Regions from separate parts of the Arthrobacter sp. C152 genome, predicted to be linked through region 3. Evidence: predicted binding sites of a transcription regulator. Region 3 holds the regulator's gene; each other region holds the start of a gene.
The links. The regulator Rex, encoded in region 3, represses fermentation and respiration genes when NADH is low (regulators of the CRP and FNR family bind a similar motif). The targets are predictions, from matches to a motif close to CTTGTGAANNNNTTCACAAG.
Positions count from the first base shown of each region.

Region 1 (10,077 bases), on a different contig from region 3:
GAATGCGTGTGCACCACCCCGCCCACCTCGGGCATGTGCCGGTACACGTAGGCGTGCGCCGCGGTGTCCGACGACGGCGACAACTGAGGATTGCCCCAGTCGCCATCGTTGTTTCCCGGGACCGGGACCCCATACAGATCCGTCACCACCATCTGCCCGGGGAGCAGGTCCTGGTACGAGACGCCGGAGGGCTTGATGACCATGAGGTCCGTGCCAGGGACACGGGCCGAGACGTTGCCCGCGGTCCAGACCACCAGCTCATAGCGCATCAACTCCGCATGCAGGGCGCACACTTCCTCGCGGACCCGCGCGATGGTATCAAGGATTGCCGTTCCGGTGCTCATGCCGGCACCTCCACGGCGGCCTCGGAGGGCAACGGCGCCGTTCCCGCCGCGGCCCTGCGCTGGATGGCCTTGAGCCGGTGCATCACGTCATTGCCGCCCCGGCCGAAGTAGTCGTGCAGCGCCTTGTATTCCTGGAAGAGCTCCTCGTAGGCGGCAACGTTTGCCGGGATGGGGGTGTACACCTCGCCGGGTTCGGCGCCCATGGCTGCGGCGGCCTCGCGGATGTCGGCATATTCGCCCGCGGCGACGGCGGCGTGGATGGCCGAGCCCAGCGCCGGCCCCTGTTCCGAGCCGATGGTGGACAGCTGCAGCCCGGTGGCGTCCGCGTAGATCTGCATCAGGAGCTTGTTCTTGAGCAGGCCGCCGGCCACGATGAATTCCTTGACGGGGACACCGGCGTCGCGGAACGCATCCACGATGGTCCGGGTGCCGAAGGCCGTGGCTTCCAGCAGGGCACGGTAGGTGTCCTCCGGCCGGGTGGCCAGGGTCTGGCCCACCACGGTCCCGGAGAGTTCGTGGTCCACCAGGACCGAGCGGTTGCCCGAGTGCCAGTCGAGCGCGATCAGGCCGTGCTCACCGATGGCCTGCCGCGAGGCCAGTTCGGTGAGGTACTCGTGGATTCCCAGCCCCGCATCCTTGGCAGCCTGGTGGTATTCGGGCGGGACGCCATGCTTGGTGAACCAGCCGAAGATGTCACCCACTCCCGACTGGCCGGCCTCATAGCCCCACAGGCCGGGCACGATGCCGCCGTCCACCGCCCCGCACATCCCGGGCACTTCACGCAGTTCGGTGCCGTTCATGACGTGGCAGGTGGAAGTCCCCATGATGGCCACCAGCTGGCCGGAGTCCACTGCCTTCGCGGCCGGCGCCGTGACATGGGCATCAACGTTACCCACAGCCACAGCGATGCCCTCGGGCAGGCCCGTCCATGCTGCCGCCTCGGCGGTCAGGGTGCCGGCAGCGTCTCCGAGCCGCCCGATGGTGTGCTCCAGCTTGGCGCTGACAAAATCCTTGAAATCCGGGTTCAGGGCGGCCAGGAAGTCCTCCGACGGGTAGCGGCCGTCCTGGTAGATGCCCTTGTATCCGGCGGTGCAGGCGTTGCGGACGTAGCGGCCGCACAGCTGCCAGACGATCCAGTCGGCCGCCTCCACCCAGTGGTCCATGGCCGCGTAGGCCTCCGGGTCCTCTTCCAGCAGCTGCAGCCCCTTGGCGAACTCCCACTCGGAGGAGATCAGGCCCCCGTACCGCGGAAGCCAGTCTTCACCCCGTTCAGCGGCGAGCCGGTTGATCCGGTCTGCCTGCCCCTGCGCGGCGTGATGCCGCCAGAGTTTGACGTAGGCGTGTGGGCGGTTGGCATAGCCGGGAAGTTCGTTCAGCGGCGTTCCATCGGCCTTGACCGGCACCATGGTGCAGGCGGTGAAGTCCGTGGCAATCCCGACGACGGCGGCAGGGTCGATGCCGGCGTCAGCCACCGCGGCGGGTACGGCGTGGCGCAGGACCTCGCGGTAGTCATTGGGCACCTGCAGGGCCCAGTCCCCCGGAAGCCGCGCGCCGTCGTCGCCCGCCGTATCCTTTGGCAGGGCATCGGTCACCACTGCATGCGGGTACACGTGGACCGCGCTGCCAAGTTCCTGGCCGTCGCGGACGCGCACCACCACCGCCCGGCCCGACAGGGTGCCGTAGTCCACGCCTATGACGCAGTGGTCCCCGCGGGAGCCGGGGCTGCTGGAAGTGAACAAAGTCTCTGGCATGGTTGCCTCCATCCGGGAGGCATCGGCCTCATTACCGGGATCTGTAGGGGTCAGTCGAGGGGAGCATCTGGAAAGGTGCTGCAATCATTGTGAACGCTAACAACATACCGTGTCAATGACCCACTTCAGGACCGTGGACCGGGCCTCGGGGCGTCGTTCGCCCGTCAGGGAGCCGCCGCAAGGCCGGTGGCGGCATCCGCCGGTGAGTGCCGGCGCCGGCTCAGCAGGATGAACGGCGCGGCCAGCAGCTGCACCACGCCGCTGATGGCCAGCGAGGCCGGGTACCCGTAGACGTCCGCGGAACGGCCAAGCAGCGGCTGCACCACCACTCCCCCGCTCGACCCCATGAGCGAGGCGAAGCTCAGGACGGTGGCCCGCTGCTTGGACGCGATCATGTCGTTCAGGTACGCCTGGCGTACCGGCGTTCCCGCGGAGGCCACCACCGCCCACACCGCCAGGAGCACCAGGGCCAGCCAGAAGACGTTGGTCACCAGGAGGACCACAAGGACCAACGAGCTGACCACGTTTGACGCGATCAGCACTGTGGTCCGCCGCCGGACGAGGTTCCGCACCATCGGCGCCAGCAGGCCACCCACGATGTCGGCACCTGCCACGATGGCGGCGGCCAGTCCGGCGATCGCGTATGCCCGGGGGTCGCCGAAGAGCTGCAGCAGGTACGGCTGGAGGGCGTAGAAGACATAGAAACCCACGCCTTCGGTGAACGGGGCGGCCAGCATCATGAAGCGCACGGGCGGGTTCTTCAGCCCGCCCTCCACCGAGGCGCGCAGGACCTCGCGGGTGGCCTGCATCGGGTGTGCCGAGCGCTCCGGCGTAAAACCGACGTCGTGCATGAGCAGGAAAGCCACGGCGAACATGGCCACCAGCACGCCGACCCGCACCAGGAACGGCACGCCCAGGTTGGTGGCCTGGGCGATCACGCCGCCCGCCACGGAGCCGGCGAGCATGGCGATGCCGGAGACCATCTGGCCGCGGCCCAGCACCGCCTCAAGCGCGCCCTCGTACCCGGAGAAGTGCAGCGCGTCCACGAGCCAGGCTTCCACGGCACCCGAGAAGAACGTGAAGCCGAGGCCCAGCAGCACAGACACCACCGCCCACCACCAGAACGGCGCGGACAGCTGCCACAGCAGATAGTAGAAATACGTGGAGACGGCCAGGGTCACGGTTCCGAGCAGGAAGGACACCCGCCGGCCCCAGCCGTCCGCCACCACGCCGGTGGGCACCTCGAAGAGCACCATCCCGGCGGTGAAGAAGGCATTGGCGGCGAAGGCTTCGAGGTTGCTGAGCCCGGCATCCAGCAGGAAGAGCGTGTTGATGCCCCAGATGAACGACGCCGCGAGGGTGTTTCCCAGCGTCAGCGTCAGGTAGATGTTCTGGATTTTGCGTGCTGCGGCATTCATGGAGGACGGCGTTCTGTTGTGGTCTTCCTGCGCGGGCGGGGGTCAGGACGGGCTGAAGTTCGGGGGAACGGGGTCGTGGCGCAGGTACCGGCGGCGGAAGCGGCCCGTGCCGGCCGTGATGGCACGCAGCTCCACCGGGTACCGCAACAGCTCCTGGTCCGGGACCTCGGCGCTGATCTCGGTGAGGCCTTCACCGGAGGACGTGGTGCCGGTGAGGCGGCCGCGGCGGCCGGAGAGGTCGCTCATGACGGAGCCCACATGCTCATCGGCGACCGTGATGCTGACGGTGGAAACCGGCTCCAGGAGCTGGATCCGGCCAGCGGCCGCGGCCTCGCGCAGGGCCAGGGCCCCCGCAGCCTGGAACGCAGCGTCCGAGGAGTCAACGCTGTGGGCCTTGCCGCCCACCACTGTCACCTTCAGGTCAACCACCGGGAAACCGGCGGCCACCCCCTTGTCCATCTGCGCCCGGACACCCTTCTCAATGGAGGGAATGTAGGTGCCGGGAATCACGCCGCCAACGGTCTTGTCCACGAACTCGAAGCCTCCGCCGCGTTGCAGCGGTTCCACTTCGATGTCGCACACGGCGTACTGCCCGTGGCCGCCGGACTGTTTGATGTGGCGGCCATGGCCGGTGGCGGGCGCGGCGAATGTTTCCCGCAGTGGCGTCACCACGTCCACGGTGTGCAGCTTCACGCCCTGTTCACGCAGGCGGTCCAGCACCACCTCGGCGTGGGCTTCGCCCATGCACCACAGCACCAGCTGGTGGGTTTCGGCGTTCCGTTCCACCCGCAGCGTTGGGTCGCCGGCAGCGATCCGGCCCAGGCTGCGGGCCAGGGCGTCCTCGTCGCTGCGGGAATCCGCCTCGACGGCAACCGGCAGCAGCGGCTCGGGCATCTCCCAGGTGGCCAGCAGCAGTGGCCGGTCCCGGTCCGATATCGTGTCCCCGGTTTCGGCGCTGCCCAGTTTGGCCAGGGCGCACATGTCTCCTGCCACGCAGAAGGGCACCGGGCGCAGGCTGGCCCCCAGCGGAGAGTAGATGTGGGTTACGCGCTCGTCCGTGTCGTGGTCCTGGTGGCCGCGGTCGGCCAGTCCGTGGCCGCCCACATGGACCGGGCTGTCTTCCCGGAGTGTCCCGGAGAAGACCCGGACCAGGCAGATCCGGCCCAGGAAGGGGTCGTTGGAGGTGCGCACCACCTCGGCGGCGAGGGGGCCGGACGGGTCGCCGGCCAGGGCACCGGCGGGGGCGCCGGAAAGATCGGTGGTGTCCGGCAGGCCGCGTTCCCCGGGGGCCGGGAAGGCCCGCACCAGCAGGTCCAGCAGTTCCGCCGTGCCCAGCCCGGTCACCGCGGAGGTGGGCAGGACGGGAAAGAAGGAGCCGCGGGCGACGGCGGTCTCCAGGTCGGCGCCCAGGGCGCCGGTGTCGAGGTCCTCGCCTTCCAGGTAGCGGTCCATCAGCGTTTCGTCTTCGCTTTCGGCGATGATGCCCTCGATGAGCGCGCCGCGGGTCGGTGCCGCGGCTGCCAGTTCTGCGGAGTCCGCCGCCCGGAGCCCGGGCGCCGCGTCCCCCTCGGAGTAGTCAGTCACCTCCCCGGACAGCAGGGCGTGCAGGCCGGTGGCCTCGCCGTCCTTCCGCACCGGGACGCACAGCGGCAGCACGCCGTCGCCGAACGCACGCTGGCAGGCGGCCAGGGCGCCGTCGTAATCAGCCCTCGGATGGTCCATCCGGGTGATCACGACGGCGCGCGGGAGCCTCATGTGCTCGCACTCGCCCCACAGCGCCGTGGTGGTGGCGTCGATTCCATCCACTGCCGAGACAACGAAGAGCGCGGCGTCAGAGGCGCGAAGGCCGGCGCGCAGTTCTCCGATGAAGTCCGGATAGCCCGGCGTGTCCAGGAGGTTGACCTTGATGTCGTCCACCAGCAGCGGCACCAGCGACAACGTGACGGACCGCTGCTGGTGCACGGCGGCAGGATCGGAGTCGCTGACCGTTGTCCCGTCCGCGATGGAGCCTTTGCGGGTGAGCACGCCGTTGGCCGCGAGCAGCGCTTCGATCAGCATCGTCTTTCCGGCGCCGGAGTGCCCCACGAGGGCCACGTTCCGGAGGCGGGCAGGGTCCTCGGCCGCGATGCCGGCGGACTGGTCGGCGCGGCGGGATTCCGGCCCGTTCCTGCCGCCACCCGCACGCGCTGACTCCTTGGCGCTCTTCACCGACATTGGAACCTCCTGGCATCGTTGCCGCACGGACCGGACGTGTCCTCTGATTCGACACCCTGGCGGTCAGGACGGCAAGAGCGGAGGCTATTTGCTGCGGGCTTTGCGGGTAGCCGCGTCGTTCGCCTTCTGCAGCGCCTTGACCAACTCTTTCTTGTCCATCTTCGAGCGGCCCTTCACGTCCAGTTCGCGGGCCAGCTTGTAGAGGTGCTCCTTGGACGCGTTGGCGTCCACGCCGCCGGCGGTGGGCGCGGAGGACCGGACGCCCTGCTCCGCCCGCTTGTCCGACGGGCCCCGCTTGGCCTTGGGCTCCCAGTGGTCGCCCACCTTTTCGTAGCTGTGCTTCAGCGACGCGTAGGCCGCGCGGGCGGCCCGTTCCTCGTCGTGGTCATAGGACTCGAGGGCAGAGTCATAGGTCTTGGCGAACGTGTCCTGGGCCTTCTGGTCGGAACGCTGCAGGGTCGAGGGAAGCTCGTCCTTGCGGGCGTGGTCGTTCTTGCCGGTCTTGGGCATGGCACCCAACCTCCTTTAGTCAGCATGCTGATCATTCGGATATCTCCAGCTTAGCCCCGCAGGGTGGTGCGTTCACCAGCGGTGGCGGAACTTCCGGCAGGGACGGCAAAAGCCCCGGCCAGGCTGTTCCACTGGAACGGCCTGGCCGGGGCTTTTGGCACCGGAGCCCCCTGTCGGATTCGAACCGACGACCCCCGCTTTACAAGAGCGGTGCTCTGGCCAACTGAGCTAAGGAGGCATGCCCCTGCGGGCGTGCGCCGCGAAGGCGCTAGATAAGGTTAGCCCAACTCGGGTCATGCGTAAAAACGCCGGTGGGCCGCGGTACAGGCGCAAAGGGCCCGCCCCGGACAAGCTCCGGAACGGGCCCTGGAAGGGCTGGAATCAGCCCTTGGCGGTGATGGCGCTGTCCAGGAAGTCCGGGAACGGCGTCTGTGCGCTGTCGCCCTTGCCCCACTGCTTGCCGTCCACGAGAACGGTGGGCGTGCCGGTGACGCCGATCGCGGAGGCTTCCTTCGTCGTGAATTTCACGAAGGGCCGGTACGTCTTGTCGTCCACGCAGGAGTCGATGTTGGCGCCGAGGTCCGAGGCCATCTTCTTCAGGTCGTTGTCGGAAAGGCCTGCGCTGCCCTCGGCGGGCTGCTTGGCGAACAGCGCGTTCACGAAGTCCGAGTACTTGTCGGGGGCCGTGTTGACCACGCAGGCGGCCGCGTTGGCCGCGCGGGACGAGTAGTTGGTGGTGGACCGGCTGTCCAGGAAGCCCAGGGCGCGGTACTCCACCGTGATTTTGCCTTCGTTGCGCAGTGAGGTGAGCTTGTCGTTGTACTGGGTTTCGAAGTTCTTGCAGATCGGGCAAATGAAGTCTATATAGAGGACCACCTTGACCGGCTTGCCGGCCTCCGCCTCGGCACCCGGAGCCGCCACCTCCGCGGGCGGTGTCTTCGGAGCCTCGCCCAGGGACGCGGCGTCCACCGTGGTCGGCTCCAGCTTGGCCACGTCCGTGTTGGCCAGCAGGGTAACGCCGCCGTGGGCGTTGGCGTTCGCCGGGGTCGGGCCCTGGTCGGCGATGGGCGCGTTCTGCTTCATGCTGCTCGTGACCACCAGCGCCACCACCACCAGGATGGCCACGACCGCCGCCACGATGCCCCAGCCGATCAGCAGCTTGTTGCGCTTGTCCTTCTTCAACTGCGCTTCGCGGATCAGGCGTGCCTTTTCCCGCGCCTCCGCGGTCCGCTCAGCCTTGGACTTGCGTACTTCGTTTGCAGGGCTCATGAGTTCCTTGGGTCGGTCGACGTCGGGGGGACCACTTCGTGGCACTCCCACACATTTTAGGGGAGAAAGCTGGGAGCTTGCGCTTTCAACCATTCCTTCGGGTTGACCAACGGACGAAGAGGCCTGATGATTCCGTCGGCTAGGGTGGCTTAGAGGCACAAGCAACCCCAGGGGGCCGCAATGCAAACACCTGTCCACGAAAAACCCGCAGGCACGGCAACGGCCGGCGGATCCGGTTCCAGCCACGCCGGCCACGCCAAATACGACTTCATGGTCGTCTCGAACAGGCTGCCCGTGGACCGTGTGGCGCCGGGCGAGAACGGTGATGACGGGTCCGGCTGGCGCCGCTCCCCCGGCGGCCTGGTCACCGCGCTGGCCCCGATGATGACCAAGACCGAGGGCGCCTGGGTGGGCTGGCACGGAGCTCCGGATGAGACCGTGAAGCCGTTCAGCCACGGCGGCATGGACCTGGTCCCGGTCCACCTCAGCACCGACGACGTTGAGCTGTATTACGAAGGATTTTCCAACGCGACCCTCTGGCCGCTGTACCACGACGTCATCGCGCCGCCGGAATTCCACCGCGCCTGGTGGGACGCCTACCGCAGGGTGAACCGCAGGTTCGCCGACGCCGTCATCCGCCATGCGGACCAGGGCGCCACCGTCTGGGTGCAGGACTACCAGCTGCAGCTGGTGCCGCGGATGCTACGCGAGGCCCGGCCCGACCTCCGGATCGGGTTCTTCAACCACATCCCGTTCCCGCCGCCGGAGATCTTCGCCCAGCTCCCCTGGCGCCAGGCCATCATCGACGGCCTGCTGGGCGCCGACCTCGTGGGATTCCAGCGCGTCAGCGACGCAGGGAACTTCATGCGGTCCGCCCGCCGCTTCCTGGGCGCCAGCGTCAAGCAACAGCAGGTGCACGTCAAGGGCCACGACGGCGAAATAACGCACATCGCGCGCGCCCAGGCGTTCCCCATCTCCATCGACGTCAAGCAGATCACCGAACTGGCCGCGAAACCGGAAATCATCGAACGGGCCCGCCAGATCCGGCAGGACCTGGGCAACCCGAAGACCATCCTGCTCGGCGTGGACCGGCTGGACTACACCAAGGGCATCCGCCACCGGCTGAAGGCCTTCGAAGAGCTCCTCGCGGACGGCCGGCTGACGGTGGGCGATGCGACGCTGATCCAGGTGGCGTCGCCCAGCCGCGAGCGGGTGGAACAGTACCGGCTGCTGCGCGAGGAGGTGGAAGGGACCGTGGGCCACATCAACGGCACCTATGACACCCTCGAAAACACCGCGGTGCGCTATCTTCACCACAGCTACCCCGTGGAGGAGATGGTGGCGCTGTACCTGGCCGCCGACGTCATGCTGGTCACCGCCCTGCGGGACGGGATGAACCTTGTTGCCAAGGAATACGTCACCGCCCGCAACAACAACGATGGCGCCCTGGTCCTCAGCGAGTTCGCCGGCGCTGCGGACCAGCTCAAGCAGGCCCTCCTGGTCAATCCGCACGACATCGCCGGGCTGAAAAACACCATCATGAACGCCGTCGAACTGGCCCCGCGTGAGGCGTCGCGCCGGATGCGGGCCATGCGCAAGCAGATCCTGGACCACGACGTCGACCACTGGTCCGCAGAGTTCCTGCGGGCGTTGAAGGAAAAGGTGGTCCGGGATGACACCTGAGGGCAGCAACGCCAAACAGCCGCTGGCACTGTCCCCCGAGCTTCGGGACGCGGTGCGCCGGATCGCCCGTACGGAGCACCTGCTGGTGGCCATGGACTTCGACGGCACCATGGCCCCGATCGTGGGTCGCGCCGGGGACGCGCGCCCGCTGCCCCGCTCCGCCTCGGCGTTCGCCGGCCTTGCCGTGCTTCCACGCACGACGACGGCACTCATCTCGGGCCGTGCCCTCGCCAGCCTGCGCGAGGTGGCATCGCCGCCGGTGAACACCCTGCTGATCGGCAGCCACGGCGCCGAAGCCTGGCTGGGCCCGGGATCCACGGAACTGGCCCTCGAGGAGGACCAGAAGGCGCTCCTGGCCGAAGTCCGCGCCGTGCTGGCCGACATCGTGGCGCAGGCGCCCGGAACGGCGCTTGAGGACAAGCCCGCGGGGGTAGTCCTGCACACCCGGATGGCCGACGACGATGTCGCCGAGGATGCCGTGGCCGCGGCGCGGGCGGTCCTCCAGGACCGCAAGGGCGTCTACCTCAAGGACGGCAAGCGCGTGCTCGAAACGTCCGTGGTCCACGCGTCCAAGGGCGAAGGCGTGACCTTCCTCCGGCAGGTCAGCGGTGCCACCGCGGTCCTGTTCGCGGGCGACGACACCACCGACGAGGACGCCTTCGCCCGGCTCGGGCCGGGTGATGTCGGGGTCAAAGTGGGGCTGGACTTCACCCAGGCGCAGTACCGCGTGGAGGCTCCGGTGCATGTGGCGGAACTGCTGGAGGCCTTGCTGCAGGAACGCAGCATCGCGGTCGCCGAAGAGGACCCGCAGCCGGCCTCCGGCCAGTAAGCGGCCGGCCTCACATGTGACGTTCGTAACATTTGCACCGAAACGAGTTCCGTCTGACA
Region 1 covers NZ_JBTZSU010000041.1:13,901-23,977, forward strand. Annotated here, with positions in the region: gene ACYSM9_RS19215 (L-ribulose-5-phosphate 4-epimerase) at 1-344, opposite strand, end outside; gene araB (ribulokinase) at 341-2,095, opposite strand; gene ACYSM9_RS19225 (MFS transporter) at 2,260-3,513, opposite strand; gene ACYSM9_RS19230 (elongation factor G-like protein EF-G2) at 3,556-5,727, opposite strand; gene ACYSM9_RS19235 (ChaB family protein) at 5,812-6,237, opposite strand; tRNA gene ACYSM9_RS19240 (tRNA-Thr) at 6,402-6,475, opposite strand; gene ACYSM9_RS19245 (DsbA family protein) at 6,619-7,506, opposite strand; gene ACYSM9_RS19250 (alpha,alpha-trehalose-phosphate synthase (UDP-forming)) at 7,687-9,189, shown strand; gene otsB (trehalose-phosphatase) at 9,179-10,018, shown strand.
Region 1: araB (ribulokinase) is a predicted target of Rex. The motif match lies at 2,182-2,201, and genes of this name have one in related genera.

Region 2 (10,077 bases), on a different contig from region 3:
CGGCGAGTCCCTGCGCTCCTTTTTGCCAGGCATCGCCCAGCGCCACCACATGGTCGATCTGCACTGCGCGGCTGCTCTCGGAGCCGCGCTGGAAGTCCATCTCCTGGCCGGTATAGGGTTCCCGGAAATGCCCCGCCGTGACCTTGCACCTGGACCCGTCGGCGAACACCACGCCAGCCAGATCCCGCCGCAGGATGTCATTGCGGGTGTCGCAGCCGTTGCGGTCAACATCCAGCCATGCCTGGCCGAAGGCCTCCCGGTCATAATCGGTGTTCGCGGCCCTGCCCTTAACGGCCAGCCCCTCCAGCGCGGCGGCCGCGGAGCCCGCCGGAACGGGATGCGGCTGCACCACGGGCTTCATCCAGGCCGGATTGAAGACCGGCGCTTCCGTGGGGCCGTCCGATGCGGGTCCCGCGGCCGCAAACTGGCCGGCGGTGAAGAACCAGAAGAGGACGGCGAGGATGGCTGCCGCGGCCGTGGCCAGGACAGCCCAGGCCTGGCGGGAGCGCCGGCGGGCACGGCGGTAGGCGGACCAGCTGATGGTCATGGGGCCACGGGCACGGAGCGGGAGTCAGGCACCCCACGAGCCTAGGACAGTGGCGGCGCCACGGCGCCGATATCCACACTGTTGGGGACGAGTGATGAATCACACGATGCGCGGTTACTGCTCGCGCATGACCCTCCGCAGGTCTTCCTCGGCGATGGCAAGGAGCCCCTCGAGCTGGCGGACCCGGTCTTCGGTGACGTCGCCTGTTTTCTGGGCGGTCCGGGCGCGCTCAAGCAGCCGGACTGCTTCCTTGTGGTTTTCCTTGGCCACGTCGAGGGCGTGTTCCAGGGTGGTCTCGTGCTGAAGAGTAGATTCGTTGTCCATGGGACCAGTGTGGTCCCCTTTCCCGGCTGATTCCAGAGAATCAGCCGGGAATTCAATGGGACAGGCTAGACGGCGATGGCCGCCAGTGCCGCCGCGGACTCCTTGGCGGGGTACGACGGCGGGTTCACGCCGGCCATTTCCTCCATGACGCGGACCACCTGGCAGCTGTAGCCGAACTCGTTGTCGTACCAGACGTACAGGACGAGGTTCTTGTCGGTGGACACCGTGGCGAGGCCGTCGACGATGCCTGCACGGCGGGAGCCGACGAAGTCGGTGGAGACAACCTCGGGCGAGTCGATGTAGTCGATCTGCTTGCGCAGGTCCGAGTGCAGCGACATTTCCCGCAGGTAGTTGTTGACCTCGTCCTTGGTGGTGCCGTTTTCCAGGCTCAGGTTCAGGATGGCCAGCGAAACATCCGGGGTGGGGACGCGGATGGAGCTGCCGGTCAGCTTGCCGAGCAGTTCGGGCAGGGCCTTGGCCACCGCTTTGGCTGCGCCGGTCTCGGTGATCACCATGTTGAGGGCGGCGGAGCGGCCGCGGCGGTCGCCCTTGTGGAAGTTGTCGATCAGGTTCTGGTCGTTGGTGAAGGAGTGGACGGTCTCCACGTGGCCGTGGACCACGCCGAATTTGTCGTTGATGGCCTTCAGGACCGGGGTGATGGCGTTGGTGGTGCAGGAGGCGGCGGAGACGATCGTGTCGCTGTCCTCGATGTCCCGGTGGTTGATGCCGTGGACGATGTTCTTCAGTTCGCCCTTGCCCGGCGCGGTCAGCAGCACGCGGGCAACGCCCTTGCTCTGCAGGTGCTGGGACAGGCCTTCGGCGTCGCGCCAGCGGCCCGTGTTGTCCACCACCAGGGCGTTGTTGATGCCGTAGGCGGTGTAGTCGATGGTGGCGGGGTCGTTGGAGTAGATGACCTGGATCCGGACACCGTTGGCGGTGATGGTGTTGGCCGCCTCGTCGATGCGGATGGTGCCCTCGAAGGAACCGTGGACGGAGTCGCGGCGCAGCAGGCTGGCGCGCTTGGAGAGGTCGTTGTCGGAGCCGCGGCGGACCACGATGGCGCGCAGGCGCAGGCCGTGGCCGCCACCGGCCTTTTCGATGAGGAGGCGGGCCAGCAGGCGGCCGATCCGGCCGAAGCCGTAGAGCACGACGTCGGTGCTGGTGCGCTCGTCGCCGCCGCGCTTGCCGACGATCCCGGCGAGCTCGCTGCGGAGGAATTCTTCAAGGGAGGCGCCGTTGCCTTCTTCCTTGAACTTCTGGTTCAGCCGGGCGATGTCGATGGCGGCCGCGCCCAGTTCAAGGCCGGCCAGCGTGTTCAGCAGGGGTGCCGTTTCCTCCAGGAGCAGCTCGTCCTTGCTCATCCGGCGCGCAAAACGGTGCGCCTTGAGGATGTTCATGGTGGACTTGTTGATCAGGCTCCGGCCGTGGATGCTGGTCACCACGTTGTTTTCGCGGTACAGCCTGCCGATCACCGGGATCATGGCCTCGGCGAGGGCCTCCCGGCCCATCCACGTGTCAAGGCAAGAATCAGACGTCTGGCTCACAGAAATACCTTCCTCGGTTCAGCCGTGTACGTCGTCGTACACAGATGTAGGCCACCTGATGATGTCCAGGGGCACCGGCGCCTGCAGGGGTCGGCCCCCAGGCACCTGGATCGCTGCAAAGAAAAACCGCCGGTTGCGAACGCAATTCCCGGCGGAAGAACTCCTGCGTCCTTTCACTATTCTAATTTGGCCGACTCCCCCGAACACGACGGTATGGCGTGAAATCACTCACACGGGGGGCGCCGGCACCGGATGCGGACTCTCAGTTGTGGAGTGCCGAATAGAGGTTCAGGCTGGCGGAGAAGACAACCCAGGAGAGATACGGCAGTACCAGGAGTCCGGCAACGGCACTGGCGGGACCGAAACGCAGGACCAGGAATGCCAGGGAAGCGGCCAGGGCGCAGATCACGGCGAAGGCCGCCCATAAAGCGGCCGTACCGAAGATCGGGAAGAGTCCAAAGAAGGTCGCCGGCCAGGCGGCATTGAGCAGAAGCTGGGCTGCGTAGCCGGCGAGGGTGCCGCCCACCAGGGCTCCCCTGCGCCAGACCAGCCACGCGGCGACGGCAACACCGGCATACAGGGCCATCCACGTCGAGCGGAACATCCAGCCCGGCGGCATCCACGGTGCGTTGGCCGATGCCGCAAACCACCCGCCGGAATTCAGGATGATGGGGATCGACGCAACCGCCCATGCGGCCGCGGAAAGGGCCAGGAAACCGGCGAAGGCGATGGCCTGGCGGCCGCGGGCCGGGAGCGGGGGTTCGGCTGCACCGGGCCCGGGCAGGGGGTCAGGGATTACGGCCACGGTCCAGCTTCCCGAACCTTGGGTGCGAGGTCAAACCGGGATTCCGTGACCGGGTGTGCGGATGGGACAGCCGGTACGCCGGGTTCTGTTCCCCCGTTCCGTTGCCGGACCGGGGGCGACGGCCATCCATCTACGAGTACCGTTGCCGGCACCCTCCAGCGGCCTACCCGGACACTCGGGCGGGCAGCCCTCAAACGTGTCCTGTCTGGCCTTGCTCCGGGTGGGGTTTACCTAGCCTTCCCGGTCACCCGGGAAGCTGGTGGTCTCTTACACCACCGTTTCACCCTTACCCGCGCTCCCCCATCCAAGGACCTGGAAGGCGGGCGGTCTGTTTTCTGTGGCACTGGCCTGCGGGTTACCCCGAGTGGGCGTTACCCACCACCCTGCCCTGTGGAGCCCGGACGTTCCTCGAGCCACTGCGTGGCGCGCGGCCGTCTGGCTGTCCCATCCGTCGTCCATTCTACCGGCGCCGCGGCAATCCCTGTCGCCGGTAGGATCGGACGGTGCTGATTCTGCTTCCCCCTTCCGAAGGCAAGACACCCGCAGTCCGGGGATCAGCCGTCGACTGGCCGTCACTGAGCTTCCCCCAACTGAATGCGTACCGCGCCAAGGTGCTGGAGGCCCTGGGCACGGTGAGCGCGCATGAGGATGCCCTCGCACTGCTGGGCGTGGGGGCTTCGCTGAAGGACGACGTCGAACGCAACACCCGCCTGCACGCGGAACCGGCCGCCCCGGCACACCGCATCTACTCCGGCGTCCTCTATGACGCCCTGGGCTACAAGTCCCTCACGCCGGCGCAGCAGCGCAAGGCCGGCGAATCCGTCCTGGTGGTTTCGGCGCTCTGGGGCGCCATCCGCCTCGGGGACAGCGTGCCCGCGTACAGGCTGTCCATGGGAACCTCACTGCCCGACGTCGGCCGCCTCGCCTCGTTCTGGAAGCCGCAACTCACCGACGCCCTTGGGGAGGCTGCGTCCGGCCACCTGCTGGTGGACTGCCGGTCCAGCACCTACGCGGCGGCATGGGCACCGCCGGCAGGGCAGACTGTGACGGTCAATGTCTTCACGGAGGCCGGCGGGGTGCGCAAAGTGGTCAGCCATTTCGCCAAGCACACCCGCGGCGAACTCGCGCGGCACCTGCTGGCACGCCGCGGCAAGGCGCCCGCAACGCCGTCGGACGCGCTGAAGGCCGCCCGAGAGAAATGGGACGCAGAGCTGGTGCCCGGGACCGCGCGCAAGCCGCACGCCCTGAACATCATCCTGCCCGGCTAAGCCGCCGGGCAGGATGCGTCACTCGGCCCCGGCGCTTAGGTCCATTCGTCGGAGCGGACCAGGATGGCGCCGGAGTCGGGGCAGAACACGATGTCGTCCGGCGCCGCTGCCTTGATCTCGGCGAGGTCGCCCGGGCTCAGCTTCATGCCCGACGCCTCGGAGGTGCCGTGGAACAGCCGGGCAGCGCCCACGCCGCGCCGGGCCAGGGTCTTTTCGTAAACCGCCAGCAGGGCGGCGTCCAGGGCCTGGGCAAAGTCATTGCGCCTGCTCCGCACGCCGTCGGCCTCGGCGTCCACCCCTGCCAGCGCGTCATCAAGTTCGGCGCGGATGCCGGCGAAGGATCCCTGGATGTCATCGACGATCTGCTGCTGGGCTGCCTGCCGCTCCCGCAGCGTGTCCAGCCGCTCCAGGACCTCCAGTTCCACATCCTCCAGGTCCGAGCGGCGCTTGGTGAGTGAGGCGATGTCCTTCTGCAGGGCGACGAGGTCTTTGGACAGGCCGGTGCCGCTGTTAAGCCGGGCCTCGTCGCGTTCGATGCGGGACGCGACCTGTTCGACGTCGGCCTCGGCCCGCTTCAGCTCGGCTTCGGCATCGTGCACGGCCACCTTCGCCGCCCCCAGTTCGCCGTTGGCGACGGACAGGGCGGCTTCGAGGTCCTTGATCCGGGGGTCGTTTTCCAGGGTGCGGCGTCGGGTGGCGAGGGCTTTCAGGCTGGCGTCCAGCCCCTGCAGTTCGAGCAACTTCAACTGTTCTGCCGGTGCTGCCTTGGCCACTGTTACCTCCGCGTGAGACCTGCCGGCCTGGGCCGGGCGCCGGACCGGCGCTTCCTAGACTCTAGCGCGTGGGCCGCCCGGCAGCCCCCAGCCCGGCCAGCCCGTCCAGCCACTCCAGCCGGGTCAGCCCGGGGTCAGGATGAAGTCCCAGGGATCGCTGTTGGTGGTGCTGACCTGGATTTCAACGTCATGGCCCTGGTCCGCCAGGACGTTGCCGAGTGCGGCCGCAGCGGCCGGCAGCCAGAGCCATTCGCTGGCGAAGTGCGAGACGTCCACCAGGTAGGGCCGGCCGTTGAGGGCAGCTTCGCGCGCCTCGGAGGCCGGGTGGTGGCGGAGGTCGGCGGTGACGTAGACATCCGCGTTGCTGGCCCGGACCTCGTTGAACAGTGAGTCCCCGGCGCCGCCGCACACGGCGATGCGGCGCACCAGGCCGTCCTTGTCGCCCGAGACGCGCACGCCCCCGGCAACAGAGGGGAGGATGCCGAACACCCGGGCGGCAAAGTCGCCGAGGCTCATGGCGTCCGCCAGGTCCCCGACGCGCCCGATGCCTTCTTCCGGCAGGCCGTTGGCCGCGACAGTGAGCGGTGCGACGTCCTGCAGGCCCAGGGCGTCGGCCAGGACATCGGAGACGCCCCCGACGGCGGAGTCCCCGTTGGTGTGCACCGTGAGCAGGGCCGTGCCCGACTCGATCAGCCGGTGCACCGCCCGGCCCTTCGCGGTGGTGGCGGCCACCGACGTGACGCCTTTCAACAGCAGCGGGTGGTGAGTGATCAGCAGTTCGGCTCCCCATTCCACCGCTTCCTCGATCACTTCCAGCGTGGGATCGACCGCAAACATGACCTTGGTGACCGGTGCGGCGGGATGGCCTGCCACCAGTCCCACCTCGTCCCAGTTCTCCGCCAGCGACTCGGGCCAGAGTTCCTCCACTGCAAGGAGCAGCTCGCCAAGCGTGGGTGCGTCCACACTGCCGGGGGCCGCGCCGGAGGAGGCGCCGGCGCCGTGATCTGCCTGGCCGGTAACGTCGGTGTCCACAGGTTCCATAGTCTTAGTTTTACCCCATCGCCCCGCCGTGCCCGCACGCTGCCGGCGTCGCCGCCACGGTCCGGGGAATCATCCGGCGCCGCCAACCATTGAAGAGGTCATGAAAACTTTTGTTCTAGGCGGAGGCTGCTTCTGGTGCCTCGACGCCGTCTACCAGAAGACCCGCGGCGTCTCATCGGTGGTGTCCGGCTACACCGGCGGCCACGACCCCCGGCCGGACTACTACTCGGTCTGCAGCGGCACCACCGGACACGCGGAGGTGGTGGCGGTCACGTTCGATGAGGAGGTCATTCCGGCTGAGGTCATCCTCGACATGTTCTTCGCCCTGCACGATCCCACCACCCTGAACCGGCAGGGCTATGACGTGGGCACGCAGTACCGTTCGTCCATGTTCTATGAGACCACCGAGGAGAAGATCCTGTTCGAGGAGGCCATCGAGCGGAACCAGGCGCTGTGGGCACATCCGATCGTGACGGAGGTCAGCAGGCTCCCCCGGTTCCATGTGGCCGAGGAATTCCACCAGAACTACTACGCCAAGCACCCGGAGCAGGGGTACTGCCAGGTGATCATCAACCCCAAGCTTGCGAAGGCCCGGAAATATTACTCTGCATGGCTTAACGCTTAGCCAGCGTTACGCGGCCTCGTTAGGCTGACCTCAGTATTCACCCTTCAGAGATAGGCGTATCTACATGGCACGGATCTATGACGATGTAACGCAGCTGGTAGGCGGGACCCCGCTGGTCAGGCTGAACCGGCTGAGCGAGGGGCTGGATGCCACTGTCGCCGTCAAGCTGGAGTTCTACAACCCGGCCAACAGCGTCAAGGACCGCATCGGCGTTGCCATCATCGACGCCGCGGAAAAGTCCGGGGCCCTGAAGCCCGGCGGCACCATCGTCGAAGGCACCTCCGGCAACACCGGCATCGCCCTGGCCATGGTCGGTGCTGCCCGCGGCTACAAGGTCATCCTCACCATGCCGGAGACCATGTCCACCGAACGCCGGGTCATGCTGCGCGCCTTTGGTGCCGAGATCGTCCTCACCCCGGGTTCTGAAGGCATGCGCGGCGCCGTCGAGAAGGCACAGGAGATCGTCGCCAACACCGAGAACTCCGTCTGGGCAAAGCAGTTCGCCAATGAAGCCAACCCGGAGATCCACCGCCGGACCACCGCCGAGGAAGTCTGGGCCGACACCGACGGCGCCGTGGACATCTTCGTTGCCGGCGTCGGCACCGGCGGCACCATCACCGGCGTCGGACAGGTGCTCAAGGAGCGCAAGCCCGGCGTCCAGATCGTGGCCGTGGAGCCCAAGGACTCCCCCATCCTCAACGGCGGCGCCCCCGGCCCGCACAAGATCCAGGGCCTGGGCGCCAACTTCGTCCCCGAACTGCTGGACACCAACGTCTACGACGAGGTCATCGACGCACCCCTCGAGGAGTCCGTCCGCGTTGCCCGCGAGCTCGGCATCAAGGAAGGCATCCTGGGCGGCATCTCCTCCGGCGCCATCGTCTGGGGCGCCCTCGAACTGGCCAAGCGCCCGGAGAACGCCGGCAAGCTGATCGTCGCCGTGGTCTGCGACTTCGGCGAGCGTTACATCTCCACCGTGCTGTATGACGACATCCGCGGCTGATTCACAGCAGCCGTCCGCCCGTTTCCTGTAGAAAGAACTTTGTGGGCTTTTTCGCAAGACTGAAGGAAGACCTCGACGCCGCCCGGTCCCACGACCCGGCGGCTCGAGGTTCTTTTGAGAACTTTTTCGCATATTCCGGTTTGCATGCCATCTGGATCCACCGGCTGACGCACGCGATGTGGCAGAATCCCGGGCTGCGCTTTCCCGCGCGCCTGCTCTCCCAGCTGGGCAGGTTCCTGACCGGCATCGAGATCCACCCGGGGGCCACCATCGGCCGGCGCTTCTTCATCGACCATGGCATGGGCGTGGTCATCGGGGAGACCGCCGAGATCGGTGAAGACGTCATGATCTACCACGGCGTGACCCTCGGCGGCCGTTCGCTGGCCCGGATCAAGCGCCATCCCACCATCGGGGACCGGGTGACCATCGGCGCCGGCGCCAAGATTCTGGGCCCCATCACCATCGGCCGGGACAGTGCCGTGGGCGCCAACGCCGTGGTGGTCAAGGACGCGCCGCCGGAATCAATCGTCACGGGCGTCCCCGCCAAGTGGCGCCACCGGGACGCGCAGCGGGAGACCACTCCCGCCGTCGACCCCGCAGAGTACGACATCGAATACCGCATCTGACCTACGGTCGCGGCGCGGTCCCTGACCGCGTCGCAGCCACCCCAGCATGCACAAAGGCGGGCAGTTCCCGGATTCTTCCGGGAACTGCCCGCCTTTGTGTTGTGCGGAAGCGGGTCCTAGTGGGTGTCCACCGCTTCGATCTCGGACTTGTCCTCGCCCCAGAGGGTGTGGAAGGTGCCTTCGGCGTCAACACGGCCGTAGGTGTGGGCGCCGAACAGGTCACGCTGGCCCTGGATCAGGGCGGCGGCAACGCGCTTGCGGCGCAGGCCGTCGTAGTAGGCCAGCGAGGAGGAGAAGACCGGAACCGGGATGCCCAGCTGCACGGCGGTGGCGACGACGCGGCGCCAGGCCGGCAGGGCGTCGGCGATCGCCTTGGTGAAGGCAGGGGCGAACAGCAGGTTGGCCGGCTTTTCGTCGGCCGCGTAGGCCTTGGTGATGTCCTTGAGCAGCTCGGCGCGGATGATGCAGCCGGCGCGCCACAGCGAAGCGATCTCGTCCAGCTTCAGCTCCCAGCCGTACTCCTTGGCTGCGGAGGTCAGCATGTCCAGGCCCTGGGCGTAGGAAACGAGCTTGGAGGCGTACAGCGCCTGGCGGACGTCCTCAACGAAGGTCTCGGGGATTTCGACGGCGGCTTCCCCGCCTTCGAGCAGTTCCTGGCCAAGCTTGCGCTGGGCAGCCTGCGAGGACAGTGCACGGGCGAAGACGGACTCGGCGATGCCGGAGACCGGGGAGCCCAGTTCCAGGGCGGAGATGACGGTCCAGCGGCCGGTGCCCTTCTGGCCGGCGGCGTCCACCACGACGTCGACGAACGGCTTACCGGTCCTGGCGTCAACGTGGCCGAGGACTTCGGCGGAGATCTCGATCAGGAAGGACGAGAGGTCGCCCTTGTTCCACTCGGTGAAGATCTTGGCCTGTTCGGCCGGTTCGATGCCGGCGCCGGAACGGAGCAGGTCGAAGGCTTCGCCGATGACCTGCATGTCCGCGTATTCGATGCCGTTGTGGACCATCTTGACGAAGTGGCCGGCACCGTCGGTTCCGATCCAGGCGCAGCAGGGTTCGCCGTCGACCTTGGCCGAGATCTTTTCCAGCAGCGGGCCGAGGGCCTTGTAGGACTCCTTCGAACCGCCCGGCATGATGGACGGGCCATTGAGCGCGCCTTCCTCGCCGCCGGAGACGCCGACGCCGACGAAGTGCAGATCCTTCTTGGCCAGGGCGGCTTCGCGGCGGCGGGTGTCCTCGTAGTGGGAGTTGCCGGCGTCGATGATGATGTCGCCCGGCTCCAGCAGCGGCTCGAGCTGCTCGATGACGGAGTCCACCGGCTTGCCGGCCTTGACCATGATGAGCACGCGGCGCGGCTTCTCCAGGGAGTCAACCAGCTCCTGCAGGCTTTCGGTCCGGATGAAGTCGCCCTCGGAGCCGTACTTCTCCAGCAGGGTGTCGGTCTTTTCCACCGACCTGTTGTGCAGGGCAACCGTGAAGCCGTTGCGGGCCAGGTTGCGCGCTAGGTTGGCGCCCATCACTGCG
Region 2 covers NZ_JBTZSU010000019.1:58,156-68,232, forward strand. Annotated here, with positions in the region: gene ACYSM9_RS13895 (HNH endonuclease family protein) at 1-547, opposite strand, end outside; gene ACYSM9_RS13900 (hypothetical protein) at 662-871, opposite strand; gene ACYSM9_RS13905 (glyceraldehyde-3-phosphate dehydrogenase) at 937-2,415, opposite strand; gene ACYSM9_RS13910 (TspO/MBR family protein) at 2,678-3,220, opposite strand; RNA gene rnpB (RNase P RNA component class A) at 3,279-3,667, opposite strand; gene ACYSM9_RS13920 (YaaA family protein) at 3,724-4,488, shown strand; gene ACYSM9_RS13925 (zinc ribbon domain-containing protein) at 4,524-5,261, opposite strand; gene ACYSM9_RS13930 (Nif3-like dinuclear metal center hexameric protein) at 5,385-6,302, opposite strand; gene msrA (peptide-methionine (S)-S-oxide reductase MsrA) at 6,403-6,927, shown strand; gene cysK (cysteine synthase A) at 6,992-7,927, shown strand; gene epsC (serine O-acetyltransferase EpsC) at 7,969-8,553, shown strand; gene gndA (NADP-dependent phosphogluconate dehydrogenase) at 8,670-10,077, opposite strand, start outside.
Region 2: ACYSM9_RS13905 (glyceraldehyde-3-phosphate dehydrogenase) is a predicted target of Rex. The motif match lies at 2,631-2,650, and genes of this name have one in related genera.

Region 3 (10,077 bases):
GCGGAGCGGTTCCTCGATAAGGGCCTCGAAGTCCGCACGGACCAGCCGGACCTGTTGCTGGAAGCCGGGCAGGAGCACCTGGATATTGGCCTCGCTGTCAGCGGAAAGGGCCTCCTTGGCTTCCACGCACTCACGCCGCAGCCGGGTCAGCGCCGGCAGCACCGCCGGGTCCTTGGAATCCAGGCCGGCAAGGACACCACCCGTGTGGCCGGAAACGTAACGGAACACCTCGGCGTCGAAGTCGGCGCCGCCCAGGTCCTCGATCCCTTCGGGCCGTCCCGCCAGTTCGAAGCGGCTGCTGCCGGTCTTGCGCAGCACGGCGGTGTCGAAGGTGCCCCCGCCAAGGTCGTACACAGCGATGGTGCTGCCTTCCTCGACCCGCACCTGCGAGGCGTAGTGCAGTGCGGCGGCTTCGGGTTCGGAAAGGAATGTGACGTCCGCCAGCCCCTGGGCGGTGAGGGCGCCCCGGATCACCGAGAGCCGGTGGTGGCCCCAGGCTGCGGGGTGGGTCAGGAAAATTGCCGAGGCCGGCTCCCCCTCGCGTTCGGCCGCGCGGTCGGCCACCCAGCGCGCCATGGTGGCGAAAACGTCCTCCGGCTGGACGGACAGGGCGCCTACGGAGAACGGAACGTCGTCGCCGATCCGGCGTTTGAACTCGCGCACCACCTGGCCGGGGGCGTCCAGCCAGCGGCGTTCGGCGGCCTCGCCCACCAGGACGGGGCCGTCCCCGGGGTAGTACACAACCGAGGGCACGGAACTTCCCCGGAGGCCCAGCGGCAGGCACTCCGGAACAGGTGAAGCTCCCGCGTTGAAACGCACTACGGCGGCCGCCGTGAAACTGGTCCCGACGTCAACGGCGAGAACGTAGCTCATGGGTACCTCGGACAAGGCTAGTGATCCGCCTGCAAGCTTCATCACAGGGGAACGTCACCAACGTAGCATTACCGAAGGACCGGGAACACCCCTGTTGCTACATCGAATGGTTTTTTTATTTCGGGGGCCCGGCCCGGAGACCGGAGAAGGAGCCCGTTTAGAGGCCGGAGTAGGAGTGCAGGCCGTTGAAGAACGTGTTCACGATGGTGAAGTTGAAGATCACGCACAGGTAGCCGACGATCGACAGCCAGGCAGCGCGCGTGCCCGTCCAGCCGCGGGTGGCCCGGGCGTGCAGGTATCCGGCGTAGACCACCCAGATGACGAAGGTCCACACTTCCTTGGTGTCCCAGCCCCAGAACCGTCCCCACGCCTTTTCCGCCCAGATCGCGCCGAACATCAAGGTGAAGGTCCACCCGATGAAGGCGATGGCGTTGATGCGGTAGGACAGGTTCTCCAGGCTCAGTGCGGAAGGCACCAGGCGCATGAACCCGAGCTTGTCGGTGCCGCCGGCCGCAACGGTCTTCTGCCGGTGGGACTGCACCAGCTGCAGGGCGGACATGGCGAACGTCAGGGTAAACAGCGCGGAGGACAGCACCGCGATGGAGACGTGGATCACCAGCCAGTAGCTCTGCAGCGCGGGTACCAGGTGTCCCACGGGGGTCCAGAACGCCACGGAGGCAGCCACCAGCATGATGATGACCAGTCCCACGACGAACGTACCGAGGAAGCGCAGGTCGCGCCGGATGAGGGAGAACAGAAAGACGACCGCCACCAGGAAGGCGCCCGTGGTCAGGAATTCGTACATGTTGCCCCACGGCACGCGGCCGGCACCGAAAGCGCGCGTCAGCACGCCGGCGCCGTGGATGGCGGCGGCCAGCACGGTCAGGGCGACGGCAACCCGGGCCGGAACCCGGCGCTCCGCGGCATACTTCATGTCGCCGTCGGCCGTGGCGGCACCACCGTCACCGGCCGCTGACTTGGTGGACGACGACGGGCGCTCGGCACGGTCGGCGGGTCCGTCGAGGCGGGACCCGGCCGGGCCTGCGGCCACTCCGGCGGCCACGGGCACCTTGGTGGCGGAGGCGGCCTGGGCAGCCTTCAGGTCCACGGCGCGCAGGGCCTTGCTGCTCTTGGCCAGGTCCCAGGCGAAGGCGATGAAGGCCACCGTGTAGGTCCCTGCCGCCAGCAGCATGAACAGTTCGCTGTACTGGCCCATGGTTTCGTTGATTCCAAATGGCATTACTGGTCCTTTTCGGGCCCGGCGGGGCCTGCTGGGGTGGTGACGGAGCCGGCGTCATTATCGCGTGCCGGGCTGGGAGTTTGCTGGGACGCGGCACTGTTTCCGCCGCCGGTATCGTCAGCGGGGAGCTGCCACTGTTCGGAGAGCAGCTTCCGCAGGGCCGCGGCCTCGCCGGCGAGGCGGTGGTCCTCACCGCGGGCCAGGAGCCCGTATTCCACCATGGTGCGGCCGTCGGCGGCTGTGCCCGTGCGCACCCAGGCGCGCCGGCGGTTGACGTAGAGCGAGAGGATCAGGCCGGCCACCGCGATGAGGGCGAACACCAGGGCGGACACCTGGCCCGGGTTGTGGTGGATGTCCACGCCGATGTAGCGCTTCACGCCGTCGAAACTGATGGTGCCCTTGCCGTCCGGCAGGGTGTACGTGGAGCCCGGGGTCAGCGTGATGCCCTTGGTGGGGAGGTTCCGGGCGTTCAGCGGGGTGAGTTTCTTGACGTCCAGCTCGAAGACGTTCTGCGGGGAGCCCGCGTCCAGGCCCAGGTCGCCGTAGTACGAGTTCAGCGACAGCTGGGGGTTGAACAGCTCCGGGTCGCCGCTGAAGGAGACCCCCTGGTCGGTGACGAACGCCGTGGGCAGGAAGAACCCGGCGAAACCGAGCTGGTCGGGCTTCGCGTCGGGAGCCTTGATGACCACGGAGGAGTAGTAGTTCTCGCCCTGCAGCTTGGCCACCACCGGGCCCTGCATGGCCACGTTGCCTGCGCCGTCGCGGACGGTCACCACCGGGGCGTAGCCGTTGCCGGTGAGGTAGATGCTGGTACCGCCCAGGGTCACGGGATCGTTGACCTTCAGGATCTCCTGCTTGGCCGGCGCGTCCGGGTTTTCCTTGGTGGTCACGGTGGCGGCGAAGTCGATGGGCTGGCCGAACTTGCCCTTGGATTCGCGGTCGAAGGTGATGTTGAACTTGTCCAGCTGCAGCGAGTACGGCTGCAGCTGGCTGGACTGGAAATTGGTGCCCGGGTTGAACTGGTCGTAGCCCACCAGGGTATTCACGAAGGTGTCGCCTTCCACCAGGATGCGCTGGCCGCTGTACCCGAACAGGCCGCCAGCGGCAACGGACACCAGCACGCCGATGAGGGACGTGTGGAAGACGAGGTTGCCCACTTCCTTGAGGAAGCCGCGTTCGGCGCCCAGGGACGGCAGTGCGCCGCCGGCATCCCTGACCTCCACGCGGTAGCCGCGTTTCCGCAGCACCCCGGCGGCAGTGTTGATGGCCTCCGACGCCGGGATCCCGGCGTCGGACGGAATCACCAGGGTGCCGTATTCCGGGAGCCGGGAGAGGCGCTGGGGTGTGCGCGGCGGCTGGGAACGCATGGCCTTGTAGTGGGCGATGGCGCGCGGCACCACGCAGCCGATCAGCGAAATGAAGAGCAGGAGGTAGATCGCCGAGAACCACGCGGAGGAATAGACATCATAGAGCTGGAGGGAATCCAGCAGCTGGCCGTAGTCCGGGTGGTCCTTGATGTACTGGGTGACCGTGGCGGGATTGGCGGGCCGTTGCGGGAACAGCGAGCCGGGGACCGCCGCGACGGCGAGCAGCAGCAGCAGGAACAGCGCCGTGCGCATGCTGGTCAGCTGGGTCCAGGCCCAGCGAAGCATGCCCTTCACGCCGAGGGCCGGCAGCGCGGCGTTGGCCTTCGCGTCTGCGACGGGGGCGGATTGCTTCTTCTTTACCTTCACACGCTCGCCCATCAGATCGGCAACTTCACGTCGGTTTGGAACCAGTACTGCAGCCCGGTCACCCAGGAACCCCATACTCCGCTGGCCATCAGCAGCCCGAGCACCACCAGGATGCCGCCGCCGGTCCGCTGGATGGCCAGGCGGTGCCTGCGGAAGAACGCCATGACCCCCATTCCGCGGCGCACTGCCAGCGCGATGAGCAGGAAGGGGATCCCCAGGCCCAGGCTGTAGACGAACGCCAGGAAGGCGCCCTTGGCGGCGGAGGAGCCCCCCGAGAGGCTCAGCAGCTGGACAGCGGAGTAGGTGGGTCCGATGCACGGCGCCCAGCCCAGCCCGAAGGTCAGGCCCAGCAGCGGCGCGCCCCACAGCCCGGCCGGAGGCTTCGCATGGATCTTGGCGTCCCGCTGCAGCCAGCTGAAGCCGCCCATGAACACGATGCCCATGATGATCACCAGGACCCCCAGGAGCTGGGTGACCCAGGCGTTCTGGCCCCCGCTGATCAGGCTGCCCAGCTGCCCGAACGCACCGCCGAGCAGGACGAAGATCACCGAGAAACCCAGGACGAACAGGCCGATACCGGCCAGCATGCGGCCGCGCTTTTGCTTTTGCAGGTCCACGCCGCTGAGTCCGGTGACATACCCGAGGTATCCGGGAACCAGCGGCAGGACGCACGGCGAAAGGAAGGAGACCAGTCCCGCCAGCAGTGCCACCGGAATGGCGAGCAGGATCGAGCCGTTCAGGATGGCTTCGGCGAAGGGGCTGTTCACGGTGCGGTCCTGCCTCTACTCGGCAACCGCGGCGGCGATGAGGGCCTTCAGGGTGCCCTTTTCGATTTCGCCGAGGACGCGGGAGGCCACCCGCCCCTGCTTGTCCAGCACCAGGGTGGTGGGCACGGCGCCGGGCGGCACCAGGCCGGAGACGGACAGCAGCACGCCGCCGTCCTTGTCATCAAAGCTGGGGTAGGTCAGGTTGAAGGTCTTCTCGAAGGCTTCGGCGGTGGGCTTCTCGTCCCGGAGGTTCACACCGAAGAACTGGACGCCCTGGTCCTTGAATTCCTGGTGCAGGCCCTCGAGGATGGGCGCTTCCACGCGGCACGGTGCGCAGGCCGCGAACCAGAAGTTCAGCACCGTCACCTTGCCCTGGAACTCCGCGGGCGTTACAGCGGTCCCTGTGAAGAGCGTGCCCTTGACCTGCACGGCTTCCTTGCGGTCGGCGGCCGCGAATTCGGTGACGGAGCCGTCTCCGGCCACGTAGTTCTTGTTGTCTCCGGCCTTGGCCTGCTTGGCCAGGGCATCCTCCTGGGCACAGCCGGACAGGCCCAGGGCCAGTGCGGTGAGCGCCAGGCCGCCGGCGGCGAGCACACTGCGGCGCGGGGTCAGGTTGTTGTAGGTCACAGCTAGGCTCCAGGGGTGCTCGCGGCACCGGGAAGAAGGGACGCCGCGGGTTCGGCATACTCGACGCGCAGCAGGGCGCCGGCGTCGTCGAACACCAGGGACGTGACGGATGTCAGCGTGCACTCACGCTTGCGCGGGTCATGCCAAAGGGGCCTGCCTTCGGCGCTCCGCCGCGCAGCCCAGATCGGCAGTTGGTGGCTGACCAGGATGGCTTCGGGCCCTTCGGCGCCAAAGTCGCCGGCGGCCAGTTCAATCGCCTGCCGGCGGGCATCCTGCACTGCCGCGGCAACGCGCGCCACCTGCTGCTTGTAGGGCTCCCCCCACGACGGCCGCAGCGGGTTGACCAGCCGCGGCCAGTGCCGGGGCCGGCGGAGTTCGGCCTTGGTCACCTTCATGCCCTCGAAGTAGTTTTCGGCCTCGATGATCCGCTCGTCGGTGTGGATCTGCAAGTGCAGCGCTTCCGACGTCGGCCGGGCAGTTTCCTGCGCACGGTCCAGCGGGGAGGCGGCCAGGTAAGTGATCCGGGCACCGCGTTCGGCCCGCTGCCGGAAGTGCTCGGCGAGCGTCCGGGCCATCTCCTGCCCCAGCTCGGAGAGGTGGAATTCGGGAAGCCGGCCATAGAGCACGCCGTCCGGATTATGGACCTCGCCGTGGCGGAGCAGATGGACAGTGGCTTGGGGCATGTTTACCAGTTTCTCAAAGATGGCGTGCGATCCGAAATCTTCCGCACCTGCTTTCTACAAAGAGTAGAACTGAAGTTTTTGAAGAAATGTTCCGAAGGCGGGAACAAAACATGCAAATGCATGTTTATACTGGATGCAGCAGTTAGTTGAGGCTTCAACAGATGAAGCTTCAATGCATTACTCGACCGGCCCCTCACCCGGGGCACAACACAAAGGAGCAGCATCATGGCACTTCCCGCAGACGTCACCACCGGCACCTGGACCCTCGACAACTCGCACAGCGAAATCGGCTTCACCGTCCGCCACGCGGGCATCAGCAAGGTGCGCGGCCAGTTCACCGAGGCCGCCGCCACCCTTGAACTCGCCGAGGACGTGGCAGATTCGAAGATCAACGCCACCATCAACACCGCCAGCTTCGACTCCGGCGACGCCAACCGCGACGGCCACGTCAAGGGCGAGGACTTCTTCGACGTGGAGAAGTTCCCGGAGATCTCCTTCGTCTCCAACGGCCTGGTGGGCAAGGGCAACAGCTACGAACTCACCGGCGACCTGACCATCAAGGGCGTCACCCGCCCCGTCACGCTGGACACCGAGTTCAATGGCCTGGCCGTGGACCCGTTCGGCAACACCCGTGCCGGCGTCTCCGCGGAGACCACCATCAGCCGCAAGGACTTTGGCCTGACCTGGAACGCAATCCTGGAGACCGGCGGCGTCCTGGTCAGCGACAAGGTTGCCATCAACCTCGAACTGGCCTTCATCGCCCCCGCCGCCTGATTCGGCACTCGCCGCCCGATTCGGCCCCGGCCCAACCCCGGCACCCGGCTCTTCCGCCTGGTGCCGGGGTTGCCGCCTTTAATGGCATCGGCGGCCCTGAATAGCCGGTTCGAAACACCCACAACCTGCCCCGGCGGGGGTACGGTGGACTTAAGCCATGCTGGGGGCAGGCACAGGACCGTTTCCCGGCAGCCCGCCTGGAACCCGACCTGCAGAAGGAACGCCCATGAGTACTCCTCCCGTCCCGCCTCCCGTGCCCCATGACCCCAACTCGCCGGACAACCAGCCCGGGAACGGCCAGGCAGGCAGCCACGAGTCCGCCGCCCAGGAACCGCGCTACGGCCAGAACGCGCCCCAGTACGGCCAGAACGCACCGCAATACGGACAGAACGCTCCGCAATACGGACAGCAGTACGGGCAAAACCCACCGCAATATGGCCAGCAGTACGGGCAGGGCGCCCCGCAGTACGGGCAGAACCCACCGCAATACGGGCAGAACGCACCCCAGTACGGGCAGCAGCCCTACGGCCAGTCCCCCTACAACCAGTCTCCCTACGGGCAGTACCCGTCGGAGCAGCCGCAGGCAACAGGCGCCAACGGCGTTCCGCAGCTGGTCAACATCTCGTTCTGGCTGCTGATCGCGTCGGGCATCATTTTTGTCATCTCCGTGCTGACCGGGCTGACCCAGCTGGATGACCCGGCCTTCCGGCAGACGTTCGAGCAGCAGGTGCAGAGCACCGGCGCCGGCGGCGTCACCTACGACGACATCAAGAGCGTCATCGCCGGCACGCTGGTGGTCTTCGCCATCATCGGCGCGGGCCTGTACTTCCTGGTGGCCTTCTTCGTCCGCAAGGGCAGGAACTGGGCGCGCATCCTGGGCACCGTCTTTGCGGCCCTCTCCGTGCTGGGCCTGTTCGGCGTCCCCACGTTCGCCACCCTCGGCACCGTCCTGGGGATCGCGGCCATCGTGCTGCTGTACCTGCCCGCGGCGGCTCCGTACTTCCGGAAGCAGCAGCCTTTCAGCAACCCGTACGCGGGCGGCTTCGGCAACCCTTACGGCCGGTAGGCACCAGCCCCGCAGTTAGAGAGCGGCGGCCCGGGAAGTCCAGCTTCCCGGGCCGCCGCCTTTAATCACACCCCTAGGCTGTCTGCCCCGGGGCCTCTGCGCGCTGGACCGGATCCTGCGCGCGCTGGGCGTGGTAGGCCAGGATCTGCAATTCCGTGGCCATGTCGACTTTGCGGAGATTGACCCCTTCGGGCACCTGGAGCATCACGGGGGCGAAGCTCAGCACGCTGCGCACGCCCGCCGCCACCACCCGGTCGCAGACACCCTGCGCCACGGCCGCGGGGAGGGCCAGGACCACCATGTTGGCGCCGGTGCGGTGGAGGACGGTTTCAAGGTCGGCGACGTCGCTGACCCGCAGCCACCCCACCTCGTTGCCCACCACCATCTGGTCGGCGTCGAAAATCGCGACGACGTCAAAACCCCGGGACTCGAAACCGCCGTACCGGGCCAGCGCCTTGCCCAGGTTTCCGGCGCCCACAATGGCAACCTTCCAGTCGTGCGTCAGCCCCAGGGCGGCGGCGATGTGGCGGCTGAGGTACTGCACCTCATAGCCCACTCCCCTCGTCCCGTAGGAGCCCACGTGGGACAGGTCCTTGCGCAGGGTTGATGAGCTGACGCCGGACGCCTCAGCCAGGGATTCGGAGGACACCCGCTCCACGCCCTCCGCCAGCAGCGTGTTCAGGGCCCGGAGGTAGAGCGTCAGCCTGGCCACCGCAGCAGGCGGAATCTGCTTGGCCGGCGTGCCCGCGGCGCCCGGAAGGCCCGGGACAGGCTGCGGCGTTGAACCCAGGGACGTCACCCGCACCTCCCCCTACTGCGCCATGGCGCGCCGCAGGACGCGCTCCAGACGGGCTTCGTCGATCTTCCAGAAGTCACGCTGCACCCCGTCCACCAGCACCACCGGGATTTCCTCGGCATAGCGTTCCCGCAGCTCAGGCTGGTGGTCCACCAGCTCTTCGCTCCAGGAAAGTCCCAGCGAGGCGGTAACCCGGCCGACGGCGTCGCGCGCTTCCTCGCACAGGTGGCAGTCAGCTTTGGTGACCAGGACGACGCGGGGTGTAGCCATGGCTTAACCGTAGCGCCGTTGGCGGCCCCCGGGCGACGCCGACGGCGGCGGGCCGGGGTATTGACTAGACTCGACTCCATGCCCGAGGAGAAATACGTCGCCGTTGTCACGCGGCCGGAACCTGTGCCGCAGCCCGGCGAGGCGGCGTTTTTCGACGTGGACAACACCCTTATGCGCGGCGCGAGCCTGTTCCACGTGGCCCGGAAGATGCACCAGCGGGGGGCTTTCACCCTGGCGCAGGCCGCGGGCTTTGCATGGAAGCAGTTCAAGTTCGTTACGCGCGGGGAGAACATCGACGATGTCCACGCCGTCCGCGACTCGGCCCTGACGCTGGCCGCCGGCATCACCGTTGACGACATCAAGGCGCTGGGCGAAGAAGTCTATGACGAGATGATCGCCTCACGGATCTGGCCCGGCGCCAAGGCGCTGGCCGAGCAGCACCTGCGTGTGGGCCGGCGCGTGTGGCTGGTCACGGCCACGCCCATCGAGGTTGCCACGGTGATCTCCACCCGGCTGGGACTGACCGGCGCGCTGGGGACGGTGGGGGAAGTTTCGGAAGGCATGTACACGGGCCGGCTGGTGGGGGATATCCTGCACGGCTCGGCCAAGGCCGTGGCCGTCCAGGCCATCGCCGACGAGGAGGGCCTGGACCTCAGGCGCTGCTGGGCCTACAGCGACTCCTACAACGACATCCCGCTGCTTTCGCTGGTGGGGCACCCCGTGGCCATCAACCCGGACGCCCGGCTCCGCCGCCATGCCCGCGACCACAACTGGCCGGTCTATGACTTCCGCGCCGGCCGCCGGGCAGCCACGTTCGGCCTCAAGGCGGCCACGTTCGGCGGCGCCGTGTACGGACTATGGAAGGGCTTCGCCAGGATCCGCGGCCCCCGTATCTAGGTAGCAGCAGCACAAAAATGCCCGCCACCTGAAGAAGGCGGCGGGCATTTTTACGCTGTGCGAAGTAGTGCTACTTCTTGTTGCGGCGCTGGTGACGGGTCTTGCGAAGCAGCTTGCGGTGCTTCTTCTTGGCCATACGCTTGCGACGCTTCTTGATAACTGAACCCACGAAAGTTCCTTACAAACTAGATGCGTACCTGTCTGATGGAAAAGGTCCGTGGACAAAGCTACGAACTGAACAACTGACAGATTCTTACAATGACGTAAAACGTTCCTTAACAGGGTACCGCCTATCGGGGGCGGCTCAGGACAGGCCTCAGGCGGTCTCGCTGTGTCCGTCCACCACGGCGC
Region 3 covers NZ_JBTZSU010000012.1:78,225-88,301, forward strand. Annotated here, with positions in the region: gene ACYSM9_RS10880 (Hsp70 family protein) at 1-873, opposite strand, end outside; gene ccsB (c-type cytochrome biogenesis protein CcsB) at 1,031-2,113, opposite strand; gene resB (cytochrome c biogenesis protein ResB) at 2,113-3,858, opposite strand; gene ACYSM9_RS10895 (cytochrome c biogenesis CcdA family protein) at 3,858-4,613, opposite strand; gene ACYSM9_RS10900 (TlpA family protein disulfide reductase) at 4,629-5,240, opposite strand; gene ACYSM9_RS10905 (histidine phosphatase family protein) at 5,243-5,923, opposite strand; gene ACYSM9_RS10910 (YceI family protein) at 6,149-6,697, shown strand; gene ACYSM9_RS10915 (hypothetical protein) at 6,924-7,763, shown strand; gene ACYSM9_RS10920 (redox-sensing transcriptional repressor Rex) at 7,837-8,562, opposite strand; gene ACYSM9_RS10925 (glutaredoxin family protein) at 8,575-8,829, opposite strand; gene ACYSM9_RS10930 (HAD family hydrolase) at 8,908-9,726, shown strand; gene ACYSM9_RS10935 (30S ribosomal protein bS22) at 9,797-9,895, opposite strand; gene ACYSM9_RS10940 (helix-turn-helix domain-containing protein) at 10,043-10,077, opposite strand, start outside.